DNA from 3 places in the Acidovorax sp. SRB_24 genome. Region 1 is predicted to be linked to each of the others. Evidence: riboswitches for the same ligand, from Rfam matches in the RefSeq annotation. Region 1 holds a riboswitch; each other region holds the start of a gene.
The links. A riboswitch is a leader RNA that binds a small molecule or an ion and turns the genes downstream of it on or off. The one in region 1 is predicted to bind thiamine pyrophosphate.
Positions count from the first base shown of each region.

Region 2: it holds a riboswitch for thiamine pyrophosphate, as region 1 does, so the genes downstream of both, thiC (phosphomethylpyrimidine synthase ThiC) here and B2J89_RS06465 (FAD-dependent oxidoreductase) in region 1, are expected to answer to the same signal.
Region 3: it holds a riboswitch for thiamine pyrophosphate, as region 1 does, so the genes downstream of both, B2J89_RS06920 (cytosine permease) here and B2J89_RS06465 (FAD-dependent oxidoreductase) in region 1, are expected to answer to the same signal.

Region 1 is NZ_MWOM01000012.1:84,558-89,791, forward strand. Features, by position in the region: gene B2J89_RS06450 (cytosine permease) at 1-945, shown strand, start outside; gene B2J89_RS06455 (SH3 domain-containing protein) at 1,203-1,649, shown strand; gene thiD (bifunctional hydroxymethylpyrimidine kinase/phosphomethylpyrimidine kinase) at 1,683-2,537, opposite strand; TPP riboswitch at 2,604-2,726, shown strand; gene B2J89_RS06465 (FAD-dependent oxidoreductase) at 2,766-3,881, shown strand; gene thiS (sulfur carrier protein ThiS) at 3,878-4,075, shown strand; gene B2J89_RS06475 (thiazole synthase) at 4,090-4,908, shown strand; gene B2J89_RS06480 (thiamine phosphate synthase) at 4,919-5,234, shown strand, end outside.
Region 2 is NZ_MWOM01000008.1:60,149-65,382, forward strand. Features, by position in the region: gene ftsA (cell division protein FtsA) at 1-140, shown strand, start outside; gene ftsZ (cell division protein FtsZ) at 286-1,518, shown strand; gene lpxC (UDP-3-O-acyl-N-acetylglucosamine deacetylase) at 1,635-2,558, shown strand; gene B2J89_RS04470 (hypothetical protein) at 2,578-2,754, shown strand; TPP riboswitch at 2,785-2,905, shown strand; gene thiC (phosphomethylpyrimidine synthase ThiC) at 3,011-4,873, shown strand; gene B2J89_RS04480 (methyl-accepting chemotaxis protein) at 4,876-5,234, opposite strand, start outside.
Region 3 is NZ_MWOM01000013.1:80,970-86,203, reverse strand. Features, by position in the region: gene B2J89_RS06925 (SH3 domain-containing protein) at 6-452, opposite strand; gene B2J89_RS06920 (cytosine permease) at 710-2,017, opposite strand; TPP riboswitch at 2,082-2,189, opposite strand; gene B2J89_RS06915 (3-hydroxyacyl-CoA dehydrogenase) at 2,284-3,042, opposite strand; gene B2J89_RS06910 (extracellular solute-binding protein) at 3,145-4,197, opposite strand; gene B2J89_RS06905 (phasin family protein) at 4,477-5,031, opposite strand.

The sequences.
Region 1 (5,234 bases):
GACGCCACCGTCGCCATCGGCCGCCAGTCGGGCAGCCTGCTGGCGCCCCACTGGCCGGTGCTCGCCACGCTGCTGTGGGGCGGTGTCGTGACGCTGCTCATCAGCGGCTCCATGGTGCAGCTGGTGCGCCGCATCATCGCGCGCGTGGCGCTGCCATTGGTGGTGCTGTCGCTCGTGTGGCTGAGCTGGCAGTTCCTGTCGCTGGCGCAGGCACAGGGCCTGGCAGACCTCTGGCAGCGCCGCGGCGAAGGCGGCATGGGCGTGATGCCCGCGCTCGACCTGGTGATCGCCATGCCGATCAGCTGGCTGCCGCTGGTCGCCGACTATGCGCGCCACGGCACCAGCGGCCGCGCGGCGCTGCGCGGCACCTGGGCCGGCTATGCGCTGGCCAACATCTGGTGCTATGCGCTTGGCGTGCTCGTCGCGCTGGTGCTGCCCAGCCAGGACCTGGTGACCGCGCTGCTGCTGGCGCAGGGCGGGCTGATCGCGCTGTCGCTGATCCTCATCGACGAAGTCGACAACGCCTATGGCGACGCCTATTCAGGCGCCGTCTCGGCCCACGCCCTGCGGCCGCGCTGGAGCGTACGCCGCTGGGGCATCGCGATCGCGCTGCTGTGCACGCTGCTGGCGCTGGTGCTGCCGATGCACAGCCTCGAACCCTTCCTGCTGCTGCTCAGCTCGGTCTTCGTGCCGCTGTTTGGCGTGATCCTGGGGCGCCTGGCCTTTGGCGCCAGCGCTGCGGCCTTGCTGGCGCAGGCACGCCAGGCGCATGCCGCGCCGATCGCGCTGTGGCTGGCGGGCATCGCGTTCTACCACCTGGTGCCCCGACTCGCGCCGGCGCTGGGCTCGGCCCTGCCGACGCTCGCGCTGTGCTTCGTGCTGGCCTATGCCACGCGCACCCGGCCCGGCGCCGGCACGCTGGCCGCAGGCGCGCGGCAGGCCTGACAAGCGCGGCCCCGCGTCGGCCCCCCGCGCCCGCGCAGCGCTATTCAAAGATGAGCACTGTGCGCACGCTGGTCCTGGGATTCAGAGCAAAACCCACCTGAAACCCAAGCTGTGCCAGCGCCAGCAGCTCACTTTTTATCGAAAGTGCAGGAACTTCACCGGCAGCGCCCTGTCGGACCGGGCGCATGGATCCCATGCGTTTGTCTCAAAGGAGTGTTGTTCCCGTGCTGTTTCTGTCCCGCCGTCTCTCGCTTTCCGTGGCCGCCCTTGGCCTGGCTGCAGCCGCCGCCTTGTCCAGCCTGCCCGCGGCCGCCGCCGCACGCGCGCAAGAATTCGTCAGCGTGAAGGGCTCCAGCGTGAACGTGCGCGAAACGCCCACGACCCGTTCGGCCACGCTGTGGGAGCTGGCCTCGGGCTACCCGCTGCAGGTCCTGCAGCGCAAGGGCCAGTGGCTGCGGGTGAAGGATTACGAGGCCACGCTGGGCTGGATCCATGCCCCGCTGACCCACAAGGTGCCGCACATGGTGGTCACCGCCCACACGGCAAACCTGCGCGCGGGCCCCGGCCAGCAGCACCGGCGCGTGGGCCAGCTGGACCAGCACGAGGTCGTGAAGACGCTGAAAAAATCGGGCGATTGGGCGCAGGTGCAGCGCGAAGGCGGGCAAAAGGGCTGGATCGCGCGGCGGCTGGCCTGGGGCTGGTAAGCAAAGACCGGGCGGGCTCGCGGGCCCGCCAGCTCAATGGTGCAGCACGCGCTGCGCCACGGGCGCATAGCCGTGGTTCAGCGGCCCGTGCCCGTGCCCGGTGCACACCGCGGCGCCGGCGGCGATCGCGCCCAGGACGTAGGCGCGCGCCTGTTCCACCGCCTGCGGCAGCGGCAGGCCCAGTGCCAGGTGCGCGGCAATGGCCGACGACAGCGTGCAGCCCGTGCCGTGGCCGTTGTGCGTGGCAATGCGCGGCGACTGCAGGCGCAGCCGCCCCCCGCCGGCCAGCGCCAGCACATCGATCACGGTGTCGCCGGGCAGGTGCCCGCCCTTGAGCAGCACGGCCGGCGCGCCCAGCGCCAGCAGCGCGCTGGCCGCATCGTCGAGTGCATCGGCACCGTCGATGGTGCGGCCCAGCAGCAGCGCCGCTTCGTCAAGATTCGGCGTGACGACGGTGGCCAGCGGAAACAGCTCCTCCACCAGCACGCCCACGGTCTCCTGCGACATCAGGCGGTCGCCGCTGGTGGCGACCATGACGGGGTCGAGCACCACCTGCAGCATCTGGTGGCGGGCAATCGCCTTGACGACCACGCGCACCACCTCGGGCGAGTGCAGCATGCCGATCTTGACGGCGTCCACGCCGATGTCCTCAGCCACGGCGTCGATCTGCGCGCGCAGCATGTCGGGCGGAATGCCGTGGATGGCGCGCACGCCCTGCGTGTTCTGCGCGGTGATCGCGCTGATGGCGGTCATGCCGTAGCAGCCCAGCGCGCTGAAGGTCTTGAGGTCGGCCTGGATGCCGGCGCCACCGCCGCTGTCGGAGCCGGCAATCGAGAGCACGCGGACGTAGCGCGCGGGCCTGGCGGCCGGGAGGGTCGTTTGAGTCATGGCAAAAATTATGGCCTATGCGCCACATCAAGACGGGCGCTGGCGGCTTGTGCTGTAATTCTTGCCAGGACGAAACAGGGGTGTCCCGCCAGGCTGGCGCGGACTGAGAAACACCCTGGGGCCGAGCCAACGCAGGCCCCGTTACCCGATCCAGGTCATGCTGGCGTGGGGAGTTTCCAGCACAGGCGCCCGCCCGTTTTGTCCGTGCACCCACACCAACGGACAACGATGATTGCTCACCCTTCCTCTTTTGCGATTCTGGGCGCCGGCCTCATGGGCCGGCTGCTGGCGGTGTCACTGGCGCGTGCCGGCCATGCGGTGGCCGTGTACGAGGCGCAGGACGCCAGCGGCCAGGGCAGCGCCGCGCGCGTGGCGGCCGCCATGCTGGCGCCGCTGGCCGAGTCGGCCGTGACGGAGCCCGGCGTGGTGCGCATGGGCCAGCACGCGCTCACGCGCTGGCCACAGCTGCTGGCAGACCTGCAAGCGCCGGTGTTCTTCCAGCAAAACGGCACGTTGGTGGTCTGGCACCGGCAGGATGCACAGGAGGCGGCGCGCCTGCGCCTGCAGTTCGAGACCACGCACAGCGCGCTGCCGGCACTGCCCGCCATGCAGGCGCTCGACAGCGCCGGCATGGCGCGCCTGGAGCCGGCCCTGGCCGGGCGCTTTGCGCAGGGCATGTACCTGCCCGGCGAAGGCCAGCTCGACAACCGCCAGCTGCTGGACGCGCTGGCGCGCGAGATGGCGCAGCGGGGCGTGGCCGTGCACTGGAACACGCCGCGGGAGCCGGCCGACTTCGCCCCCGGCACGCCGGGCCAGCCCGACTGGCTGCTCGACTGCCGCGGCCTGGGCGCACGCGCGCAGTGGCGCGAGCTGCGCGGTGTGCGCGGCGAGGTCGTGCGCGTGCACGCACCCGAGGTGACGCTGCAACGCCCCACGCGCCTGGTGCACCCGCGCTACCCGATCTACATCGCGCCCAAGCAGGACCACCTGTTCGTGATCGGCGCGACCGAAATCGAGTCCGACGACCTCTCGCCCGCCAGCGTGCGCTCGGCGCTGGAGCTGCTCAGCGCCGCCTACGCCGTGCATTCGGGCTTTGCCGAAGCGCGCATCGTCGAGATCGCCACCCAATGCCGCCCCACCCTGCCCGACAACCTGCCCGCCATCCGCCAGACGGCGGAGCGCGTGCTCGAAGTCAACGGCCTGTACCGGCACGGCTTCATGATCGCGCCCGCCCTGCTCGACGTGGTGCTGGAGCTGCTGCAGACCGGACAATCGCCCCTGGCCAGCGCCTTCGACCTGGCCGTGGATTTACACAGCGCGACGAGCGCCCTCTCTTTGCCATGAACATCACCATCAACCAGACACCGCACCAGCTGCCCGACGGCGCCACGGTGGCCGACGCCCTGGCCGCCATCACGGCGCGGCCGCCGTTCGCGGTCGCCGTCAACACCGTCTTCGTGCCCAGCACCGAGCACGCACGCCACCTGCTGCAGGCGGGCGACCGCGTGGAAGTCATTTCTCCCGTCACCGGCGGCTAGCGCCGCGCATTGCCATGAACACCACCCCTTCTGACGACGCCCTGGTCCTGTACGGCCAGTCCTTCTCCAGCCGCCTGCTGCTGGGCACGGCTCGCTACCCGTCGCCGGCCACGCTCAAGGCCGCGGTGCAGCGCGCCCGCCCGGCCATGGTCACGGCCTCGCTGCGCCGCCAGGGCAGCGGCGATGCGGACGCAGGCCACAACAGCTTTTGGGAGCTGCTGCGCGAGCTCGACGTGCCGGTGCTGCCCAACACCGCGGGCTGCCACAGCGTGCAGGAGGCCATCACCACCTCGCACATGGCGCGCGAGGTGTTCAACACGCCGTGGATCAAGCTCGAAGTGATCGGCGACGACTACACGCTGCAGCCCGACACGCTGAACCTGGTCGCCGCGGCCGAGCAGCTCATCCGCGACGGGTTCTACGTGCTGCCCTACTGCACCGAAGACCTGGTGCTGTGCCAGCGCCTGGTCGACGTCGGCTGCCAGGCCGTCATGCCCTGGGCGGCGCCGATCGGCACCGGGCGCGGCCCCGTCAACCCCTATGCGCTGCAGGTGCTGCGCGAGCGGCTGGCCGTGCCGCTGCTGGTCGATGCGGGCCTGGGCCTGCCCTCGCATGCCTGCCAGGTGATGGAATGGGGCTACGACGGCGTGCTGCTGAATACCGCCGTGGCGCTGGCGCAGGACCCGGTCGCGATGGCCGGCGCCTTTGCCGACGCCGTGCAGGCCGGCCGCAGCGCACGCCGCGCCGGCGCCATGCAGCCACAGCACAGTGCCCAGCCCAGCACGCCGGTGCTGGGCACGCCGTTCTGGCACCACGAGCAGCCCTCGGCCTGAGACCCCAGCCATGATCGACACCGACACCCTGGCCCAGGACATCGTGCGCCACCACACGGGCACGTTCACGCCGAGCACGCCACAGCCCGTCCCGGCATCCGAGGGCACCTCTCCGGTGTACCGCGCGGCGCTGGCGGCCTGCAGCGCTCTCGGCTTCATCGCCGCCGATGCCCGCTGCCTGGCGCGCGCCTGGCAGGCCCGCGCCGAGCGCACAGGCGCTGTCGATGCCGCAACCTGGCCCGATGAGCCCCAAGACTTCGGCCTGCAGGCGCTGCCACAGCAAAACGCCTTCGCCGCGTGCCCGCGGGCGCTCGGCCTGTACGCGG
Region 2 (5,234 bases), on a different contig from region 1:
AGCCGCGGGCCGCCACGGTGATGGGGCAACTCGAAGAGGCGCGCCTGGCGCGCATGCGCGGATTCAAGGTGGCGCAAAAAAGCGGCTCCGTGAAAACCGCTTTTGGCCGGTTCAAGGACTTCATCGTGGGGAACTTCTGACCATGCCCAAACCGATCTGGGTCGTGCGTCCCCACCCTCCGCCGCGCGTGCGCTGGCGCGGCGCCGGTCCGCCGCGCGTGCACCGAAGTTGTTTGATTGTTTCCCAATTCACCATTGCTTTTCCGTCAGTAACAGGAGCTCCAACATGTCCATCGAAATGATCGAAGCCGAAGAATTCAACCAGGGCACCCAGATCAAGGTGATCGGTGTGGGCGGGGGCGGCAGCAACGCCGTCGAGCACATGATTGCGCGCGCCGTGCAGGGTGTGGAGTTCGTCAGTGCCAACACCGACGCCCAGGCGCTCACGCGCAGCTCCGCGCACCGCGTCATCCAGCTGGGCCAGAGCGGCCTGGGCGCGGGCAGCAAGCCCGAAAAAGGCCGCGAAGCCGCGGAAGCGGCCGTCGAAGACATCCGCAGCGCCATCCAGGGCGCCCACATGCTGTTCATCACCGCCGGCATGGGCGGCGGCACCGGCACCGGCGCCGCGCCGGTGATTGCGCGCGTGGCCAAGGAGATGGGCATCCTCACCGTCGGCGTGGTCACCAAGCCCTTCGACTGGGAGGGCGGGCGCCGCATGACCAACGCCGACAACGGCCTGGCCGAGCTCGAGGCCAATGTTGACTCGCTGATCGTGGTGCTCAACGAGAAGCTGCTCGATGTGCTGGGCGACGACATCACCCAGGACGAAGCCTTTGCGCACGCCAACGACGTGCTCAAGAACGCCGTGGGCGGCATCGCCGAAATCATCAACGAGTACGGCCATGTGAACGTCGACTTCGAAGACGTGCGCACCGTGATGGGCGAGCCCGGCAAGGCCATGATGGGAACGGCCACCGCCAGCGGCCCCGACCGCGCGCGCATTGCCGCCGAACAGGCCGTAGCCTGCCCGCTGCTCGAAGGCATCGACCTGTCGGGTGCCAAGGGCGTGCTGGTATTGGTGACCGCCGCCAAGGGCAACCTGAAACTGAGCGAATCGCGCCTGGCCATGAGCACCATCAACGCCTACGCCTCGCCCGACGCGCATGTCATCTACGGCGCCGCCTACGACGACAGCCTGGGCGAGGAGATCCGCGTCACCGTGGTGGCCACCGGCCTCTCGCGCCACAATGCGCGCCGCCAGTCGATGCAGGTGGTGCAGGGCAGCCTGCGCACCGGCACCGACAACCTGGCCTACCAGGTGCCGGTGGCGGGCGCGGCCATGGGCACGACGGTGCTGGGTTCTGCGGGCGGCACGAGCCAGACCGATTACGGCAGCATGGCCGTGCCCAGCGTCTGGCGCACCAACCGCACGCAGGCTGCGGCGCGCGTGGACGCCCTGTCGTCGGGCGGCATGGACGACCTGGAGATTCCAGCGTTCCTGCGCAAGCAGGCCGATTGAGCGGGAAGCCGCGGCGCGGCCCGCGCTGGCACCGCGCCCCATCCTCCATCGCGGCGATAAATCCAGGGCGTGCGTGCACTGCAGCAAAGTGCCGCCTTCGCACCTAAAATCCCTGCATGCTTCAGCAACGTACTCTCAAGGCGCTCACCCGTGCGGTGGGCGTGGGCCTGCACAGCGGCCAACGCGTGGAGCTCACCCTGCGCCCCGCGCAGCCTGACACCGGCATCGTGTTCCGCCGTGTGGACCTGCCCGAACCGGTGGACATTCCGATCTCGGCCCTGGCCGTCACCGACACGCGCATGGCCTCGACGATCTCTGCGGGCGGCGCCAAGGTGCACACCGTCGAGCACCTGATGTCGGCCTGCGCGGGCCTGGGCCTGGACAACCTGTACGTGGACATCACCGCCGAAGAGGTTCCCATCCTCGATGGCTCGTCGGCGTCGTTCGTCTTCCTGCTGCAAAGCGCCGGCATCGCGCTGCAGAACGCCCCCAAGAAATTTATCCGGGTCAAGCGCCCGGTGCAGATCCGCCAGGGCGAGGGGGCATCCGCGAAATGGGCGCGGCTCGACCCTTACCACGGCTTCAAGCTGCGCTTCGAGATCGACTTTTCCCACCCCGCGGTGGACTCGACCGGCCAGTGCGTCGAGTTTGACCTGGGGCAGGGCAACTACAGCCGCGACATCGCGCGCGCGCGCACCTTCGGCTTCACGCGCGACGTCGAGATGATGCGCGCCAGCGGGCTCGCCCTGGGCGGTGGCCTCGACAACGCCATCGTCATGGACGACTACAAGGTGCTCAATGCCGACGGCTTGCGCTATGACGACGAATTCGTCAAGCACAAGATCCTCGACGCGATGGGCGATCTCTACCTCATCGGCAAGCCGCTGTTGGCCGCCTACAGCGCGTTTCGTTCGGGTCATGCGCTCAACAACCTGCTGCTGCGCGAGCTGCTCGCCCAGCCCGACGCCTGGGAACTGGTGAGCTTCGACAACGAGCGCCTGGCCCCCCCGGGCTTTGCCCAGCCGGCGCGCGCCTGGTAAGCGCACAGGGCCCGCTGCCATGCTGCTGTTCCGCTGGGCCGTCCTGCTGCTGTTGCTCGCGGCGGCGGTGTGCTTTGCGTTCTATGCCGGCACCGGCCAGCCGCGCTACAAGCGCCTGGGTTTTGTCGTCCTCAAGTGGACGCTGATCGCCGCCTTTGTCTTCTTTGCGGTGCTGATCGCCGAGCGCGTTCTCTGACGCGGGCGCGCTCTGCATAGCCCTATACTCGCGGCTGCTCCGGGGTGTGCTGACGCACTGAGATGGGGGCGGTCTGAAGTCCAGACTGGCCCGCGAACCCGACGAACTTGATCCGGTTGATACCGGCGTAAGAAGAGCCGATCTTTCTGTCCTGCTACTTTTGACGGCAGGCGGACCTTGCCCCTGGCGCTGCCACCGGGGGGGCGAGCACAGGTCCACTCCGGAGCACATCCCTGCCATCCACCGGAGACCGACCATGAACGCCACCGACCCCCTTGCCCTCGAGACATTCGCCCGCTTGCTGGAGGATGCCCGTGCGCCCTTTCCGGCCTCGCGCAAGGCCTACGTGCCCGGCCAGCTGCACGCCGACCTGCGCGTTCCCGTGCGCGACATCCTGCTGACCAACGGCGAGCAGGTCAGCGTCTACGACACGTCGGGCCCTTACACCGACCCCGATGTCGCCATCGACGTGCGGCGCGGCCTGGCCAGCGTGCGCGGCGCCTGGATCGCAGCGCGGGGCGACGTCGAGCGCTACGCAGGCCGCGCGCCCGCGGCGATCGATGATGGCCAAAGGAGCGAGGACGCCGCGCGCCTGGCGCAGCTGCGCGCCGAGGCCGCCGCACTGCAGCGCCAGCCCCTGCGCGCGCGCAGCGGCGCCAACGTCACGCAGATGCACTACGCGAAGAAAGGCATCGTCACGCCCGAGATGGAATACGTGGCGATCCGCGAGAACGGCAAGCGCGAGTGGATGGCGCAGTACATGGCGGACGCCGGCCGCGAGCAGCGCCTGATGGGCAACCCGATGGGCGCGAGCATCCCCCAGATCATCACGCCCGAATTCGTGCGCGACGAAGTGGCGCGCGGGCGCGCCATCATTCCAGCCAACATCAACCACCCCGAGGTCGAGCCCATGGCCATCGGGCGCAACTTCAAGGTCAAGATCAACGCCAACATCGGCAATTCGGCCGTCACGTCCAGCATCGAGGAAGAGGTCGAGAAGCTGGTCTGGGCGATCCGCTGGGGCGCAGACAACGTGATGGACCTGTCCACCGGCAAGGCCATCCACACCACGCGCGACTGGATCGTGCGCAATGCGCCCGTGCCGATCGGCACCGTGCCGATCTACCAGGCGCTCGAAAAGGTGGGCGGCGTGGCCGAGGACCTGACCTGGGCCATCTTCCGAGACACGCTGGTCGAGCAGGCGGAGCAGGGCGTGGACTACTTCACCATCCACGCCGGCGTGCGCCTGGCTTACATCCAGCTCACGGCGCAGCGGCGCACCGGCATCGTCTCGCGCGGCGGCTCGATCATGGCCAAGTGGTGCATGGCGCACCACCGCGAGAGCTTTCTGTACGAGCATTTTGAGGACATCTGCGACATCATGAAGGCGTACGACGTGAGCTTCTCGCTGGGCGACGGACTGCGGCCGGGCTGCGCGAGCGACGCCAACGACGCGGCGCAGTTTGCCGAACTGCACACGCTGGGCGAGCTCACGCAGACCGCCTGGAAGCACGACGTGCAGACCATGATCGAAGGCCCGGGACACGTGCCCATGCACATGATCCAGGCCAACATGACCGAGCAGCTCAACACCTGCCACGGGGCGCCGTTCTACACCCTGGGCCCGCTGACCATCGACATCGCCCCCGGCTACGACCACATCGCCAGCGCCATCGGCGCGGCCATGATCGGCTGGATGGGTACGGCCATGCTGTGCTACGTGACTCCCAAAGAGCACCTGGGCCTGCCCGACCGCGACGACGTCAAGCAGGGCATCATTGCCTACAAGATCGCCGCGCACGCGGCCGACGTGGCCAAGGGCCACCCTGGCGCGCGCGCGCGCGACGATGCGCTCAGCCAGGCGCGCTTCGACTTCCGCTGGGAAGACCAGTTCAACCTGGGCCTGGACCCCGACACCGCCCGCGCATTCCACGACGAGACCCTGCCCAAGGATGCCTCGAAGGTGGCGCACTTCTGTTCGATGTGCGGCCCCAAGTTCTGCTCCATGAAGATCACGCAGGAGGTGCGCGAATTCGCCGCACGGGGCCTGCAGGAAAAAGCGGTGGAATTCCGCGGCACGGGCGGTGAGTTGTACGTGCCGATCCAGCCCGTGGCCTGATGTCAGGCCGCGTGCCGCTGCGCCAGCCGCAGCGGCGCGCGCGGGGCTGCCGTCTGTGGCGCCGTGCCGGGTGCGGTTTGGTCCACCGGGCCGGGCGCATCCTGGCCCGGCAGCACGAACCGGCTGATCAGGGCCGCCAACTCCTGGGCCTGGCTGCGCAGGCTGGCGGATGCGGCGGCCGATTCCTCGACCAGTGACGCGTTCTCCTGCGTCATCTGGTCGAGCCGGGATACGGCAGTGTTGATCTGCGCGATCTCGTGGTTCTGCACGGCGGTGGCCGAGGTGATTTCGCCCATGCGGCGTGCCGCGTCCTGCACGGCACCGACGATGCGCTCCATGGTGCTGCCCGCCACGCCCGCCA
Region 3 (5,234 bases), on a different contig from region 1:
TTTGCTTACCAGCCCCAGGCCAGCCGCCGCGCGATCCAGCCCTTTTGCCCGCCTTCGCGCTGCACCTGCGCCCAATCGCCCGATTTTTTCAGCGTCTTCACGACCTCGTGCTGGTCCAGCTGGCCCACGCGCCGGTGCTGCTGGCCGGGGCCCGCGCGCAGGTTTGCCGTGTGGGCGGTGACCACCATGTGCGGCACCTTGTGGGTCAGCGGGGCATGGATCCAGCCCAGCGTGGCCTCGTAATCCTTCACCCGCAGCCACTGGCCCTTGCGCTGCAGGACCTGCAGCGGGTAGCCCGAGGCCAGCTCCCACAGCGTGGCCGAACGGGTCGTGGGCGTTTCGCGCACGTTCACGCTGGAGCCCTTCACGCTGACGAATTCTTGCGCGCGTGCGGCGGCGGCCGCGGGCAGGCTGGACAAGGCGGCGGCTGCAGCCAGGCCAAGGGCGGCCACGGAAAGCGAGAGACGGCGGGACAGAAACAGCACGGGAACAACACTCCTTTGAGACAAACGCATGGGATCCATGCGCCCGGTCCGACAGGGCGCTGCCGGTGAAGTTCCTGCACTTTCGATAAAAAGTGAGCTGCTGGCGCTGGCACAGCTTGGGTTTCAGGTGGGTTTTGCTCTGAATCCCAGGACCAGCGTGCGCACAGTGCTCATCTTTGAATAGCGCTGCGCGGGCGCGGGGGGCCGACGCGGGGCCGCGCTTGTCAGGCCTGCCGCGCGCCTGCGGCCAGCGTGCCGGCGCCGGGCCGGGTGCGCGTGGCATAGGCCAGCACGAAGCACAGCGCGAGCGTCGGCAGGGCCGAGCCCAGCGCCGGCGCGAGTCGGGGCACCAGGTGGTAGAACGCGATGCCCGCCAGCCACAGCGCGATCGGCGCGGCATGCGCCTGGCGTGCCTGCGCCAGCAAGGCCGCAGCGCTGGCGCCAAAGGCCAGGCGCCCCAGGATCACGCCAAACAGCGGCACGAAGACCGAGCTGAGCAGCAGCAGGAAGGGTTCGAGGCTGTGCATCGGCAGCACCAGCGCCAGCAGCGTGCACAGCAGCGCGATCGCGATGCCCCAGCGGCGTACGCTCCAGCGCGGCCGCAGGGCGTGGGCCGAGACGGCGCCTGAATAGGCGTCGCCATAGGCGTTGTCGACTTCGTCGATGAGGATCAGCGACAGCGCGATCAGCCCGCCCTGCGCCAGCAGCAGCGCGGTCACCAGGTCCTGGCTGGGCAGCACCAGCGCGACGAGCACGCCAAGCGCATAGCACCAGATGTTGGCCAGCGCATAGCCGGCCCAGGTGCCGCGCAGCGCCGCGCGGCCGCTGGTGCCGTGGCGCGCATAGTCGGCGACCAGCGGCAGCCAGCTGATCGGCATGGCGATCACCAGGTCGAGCGCGGGCATCACGCCCATGCCGCCTTCGCCGCGGCGCTGCCAGAGGTCTGCCAGGCCCTGTGCCTGCGCCAGCGACAGGAACTGCCAGCTCAGCCACACGAGCGACAGCACCACCAATGGCAGCGCCACGCGCGCGATGATGCGGCGCACCAGCTGCACCATGGAGCCGCTGATGAGCAGCGTCACGACACCGCCCCACAGCAGCGTGGCGAGCACCGGCCAGTGGGGCGCCAGCAGGCTGCCCGACTGGCGGCCGATGGCGACGGTGGCGTCGCGCATCACCACCAGTTCGAAGGTGCCCCAGCCGATCAGCTGCACGATGTTGAGCACGATGGGCAGGCGCGCGAACGCGCGGCCGTACACCGCGTGCATCAGCCCGGCGCTGGCCAGGCCGCTGTCGCAGCCGATCTTGGCCACCCAGCCGAGCAGGCCGGCGCCGAGCAGCGAGCCGAACACGATGGCCAGCAGCGCGTCTTGCGTGCCCATGGCGGGCATCAGGTAGGCGCCCACCTGCATCACCAGCAGGCCTACGCCCAGGCTGAACCACAGCGAGGCGTGGTCGTGCCACTGGAACACGCGCCGGTCGGCGGAAATGGGGGCCAGCGCCTCGTTGGCGGGGGTGGCGGGCTGTGTCATGAAAAGGCTCCGTGCGGTGCGCGCGCGGGGCGGGCCAAGGGCACGGCGGCCCGTGGGCGGGGCGGTGCTGTGCGGCCGGCTTCCCTGCGCGAGGATGATCTCAACAGGTTCAAAGGGACTTTCTCAGCCGCCCGGTCCTCGAAAGATCCCGGCGACACCCCCAGCGGTCGTGTCCGGCAAGCCACCGGACACGGCGCGATTGTAGGGGTGCCCCGGATGTCCTGCTGCGCGCGGGGCCGTTCACGCGCGGGCCCGCCGCCCGGCCTTCAGCGGGGCGCCAGGCGGATGGCGCCGTCGAGGCGAATCACTTCACCGTTGAGCATGTCGTTTTCGAAGATATGCCGCACCAGCTTGGCGTAGTCCTGCGGCGTGCCCAGGCGGCTCGGGAAGGGCACGCCGGCGGCCAGCGCATCCTGCACCTCCTGCGGCATGCCAAACAGCATCGGCGTGCCGAAGATGCCGGGGGCAATCGTCATGTTGCGGATGCCGCTGCGGGCCAGGTCGCGGGCGATGGGCAGGGTCATGCCGACGATGCCGCCCTTGGAGGCGCTGTAGGCGGCCTGGCCGATCTGCCCGTCGTAGGCGGCGACGCTGGCGGTGGAAATCAGCACGCCGCGCTCGCCCGTGGCTTCGGGTTCGTTCTGGGACATCGCTTCGGCCGCCAGGCGGATCATGTTGAAGCTGCCGACCAGGTTCACCGCGATGGTCTTGCTGAACGCGGCCAGGCTGTGGGCGCCGTTCTTGCCCACGGTCTTTTCGGCCGGGGCGACGCCGGCGCAGTTGACCAGGCCCATCAGCTTGCCCAGGGACACGGCCTGCGCCACCACGGCCTGGCCGTCGGCTTCGCTGCTGACGTCGCAGCGCACGAAGGCGCCGCCAATGTCCTGGGCCACCGCCGCGCCCTTGTCCGCCTGCATGTCCGCGATGACGACCTTGCCGCCCTGCGCGGCCAGCATGCGTGCCGTGCCTTCGCCCAGGCCCGATGCGCCGCCGGTCACGATGAATACCTTGCCCTGAATGTCCATGCCGTATCTCCAGTGAATGACGTTGACGTAAACGTAAATTATGGCGGATGCGGCACGCGAAAAAAAGCCCGGCAGGGCCGGGCGCGGGGAGGGGTGCAGGGCTTATTTGAAGCCGACGCGGTCCAGCATCTGCTGCACCTTGGTCATGTTGGCGCCCACGGCGCTGATCGGGATGGTCTCGCTCTTGAACGGCTTGCCGCCGGTCATGGCCTTGAGCGCGGGGTTGGCGATGTCCACGCCCTTGGCGGCGGGCCATTCGTTGTTGCCGTTGGCAAAATAGTTCTGCGCTTCAGGGCTCGCGAGGTACTCCATGAACTTGATTGCGTTGGCGCGGTGCTTGGCGTACTTGGCGACGGCGCCGCCCGCGATGTTCAAGTGCGTGCCCCACGACTGCTGGTTCGGAAACACCACGCCGACCTTGTTGGCCACGGCAATGTCTTCGGGTTTGTCCGAGCGCATCAGGCGCGCCAGGTAGTAGCTGTTGGTCACGCCGATCTGGCATTCACCCGACGCCACGGCCTTGATCTGGTCGGTGTCGCCGCCCTTGGGGTCGCGCGCCAGGTTGGCCACCATGCCCTTGAGCCACTCCTGCGTCTTTTGCTCGCCCATGTGCTCGGTAACGGCGCCAAACAGGCTCAGGTTGTAGGGGTGCGAGCCCGAGCGGATGCACAGCTTGCCCTTGTTCTTCGGGTCGCCCAGCTCCTCGTAGGTGTCCACGTCCTCGGGGTTCATCTTGACCTTGTTGTAGACGATGACGCGCGCGCGGGTCGACAGGCCGAACCACGAAATGCCGCCGTCTGCGGCCGGCAGGCTGCGCAGGTTGGCCGGGATGGCGTCTTCGAGCACCTTGGACCTGATCGGCTGGAACAGCCCGTCGACCTCGCCGCGGTACAGGCGCGCCGCGTCGACCAGCAGGATCACATCGGCGGGGGAGGCCGAGCCCTCGGCCTTCAGGCGTGCCAGGATCCCGGCATCGTCGGCATCGACGCGGTTGATCTTGATGCCCGTGGCTTGGGTGAAGCCGCTGTAGAGCGCTTCATCGGTGGCGTAGTGGCGTGCCGAATAGAGGTTGACGACGTTCTCTTGGGCCTGCACGAAACCGCTGGCTGCGAGCAGGAAACAGGCTGCTGCGGCAGCCGTGGAGATTTTTTTCATGGGAAGGGCGAAGGAGGAATGGTAACGGGTGCAATGGTAAAGCAAACGCGAACCATTCGCAATACTGCCTGCGCGGTTGTGTTTTTTCGGCGGCACCCGGTCCCTGGGTCGCGCAAAAAAAAGCCCGGTCGAGACCGGGCTTGAACGAATCCCTGAAACCCGTGTTTCGAGAGGATCCGAGGAGACAACTGGGGTCCCGGCGGCGCCGGGACAGTGTTCGCATTATCAGGGTAATCCCTGCTTTGTGTCCAGCGCCTTGTGGCTGGACAGGCGCATGGCTCAGCGCTGCTTGCGGGCACCCGCAGCCGACTTGGCTGCGTCGGCGGCCGTGGTGGCCACGGCGTTGAAGTTGGCTTCAGCGGCGTCGGTGGCCTGCTTGACGGCCTTTTGCACCGATTCGAACGCGTTGTTGGCGGCCGACACGGCGCTCTTCATCACGGCCACGGCCGTTTCCGAGCCGGCGGGTGCGTTCTTCGACGCCGAGTCCACCAGGGTGGCGAAGTTCTTCTGCACTTCGGCGGTCTGCGACTCGACGGCCTTGCTGAATTCACCGCCGGTGCCCGAGGCGATGTCGTACAGGTGGCGGCTGTAGGAAGCTGCCTTCTCGGCCAGGGGCTGGAACAGGCCGGCCTGCAGGGCGATCAGTTCTTGTGCGTCCTTGACGCTGAGCACGGCCTGGGCGTGGCTGGCGGCCTCGTTCAGTGCGGCGCGCGAAGCGGTCACGTTCAGTTCGACCAGCTTTTCCACGCCTTCAAAGGCTTTGCTGGTCAGACCAAACAGGGTTTCGATGTTGGCTTTGTGTGCGGCCAGGATTTGTTCAGCGGTCAGGGACATGTGAGATCTCCAAAAGAAAGGAAAAGTCGAAAGCGACTGTGGTTCACAAATATCTGCGCTGGCATGCTTTCCGGGCCATGTTGCAGTGCAGCATAGTGCGGATTCTAGGGGCGACGGTGGCCGACACGCAAGCACTTTTTGTTGCGTTGCAACAAATTACGTTTTCTGTCCTTTGTTACGTCAAAACGACGGACTGCGGTCCC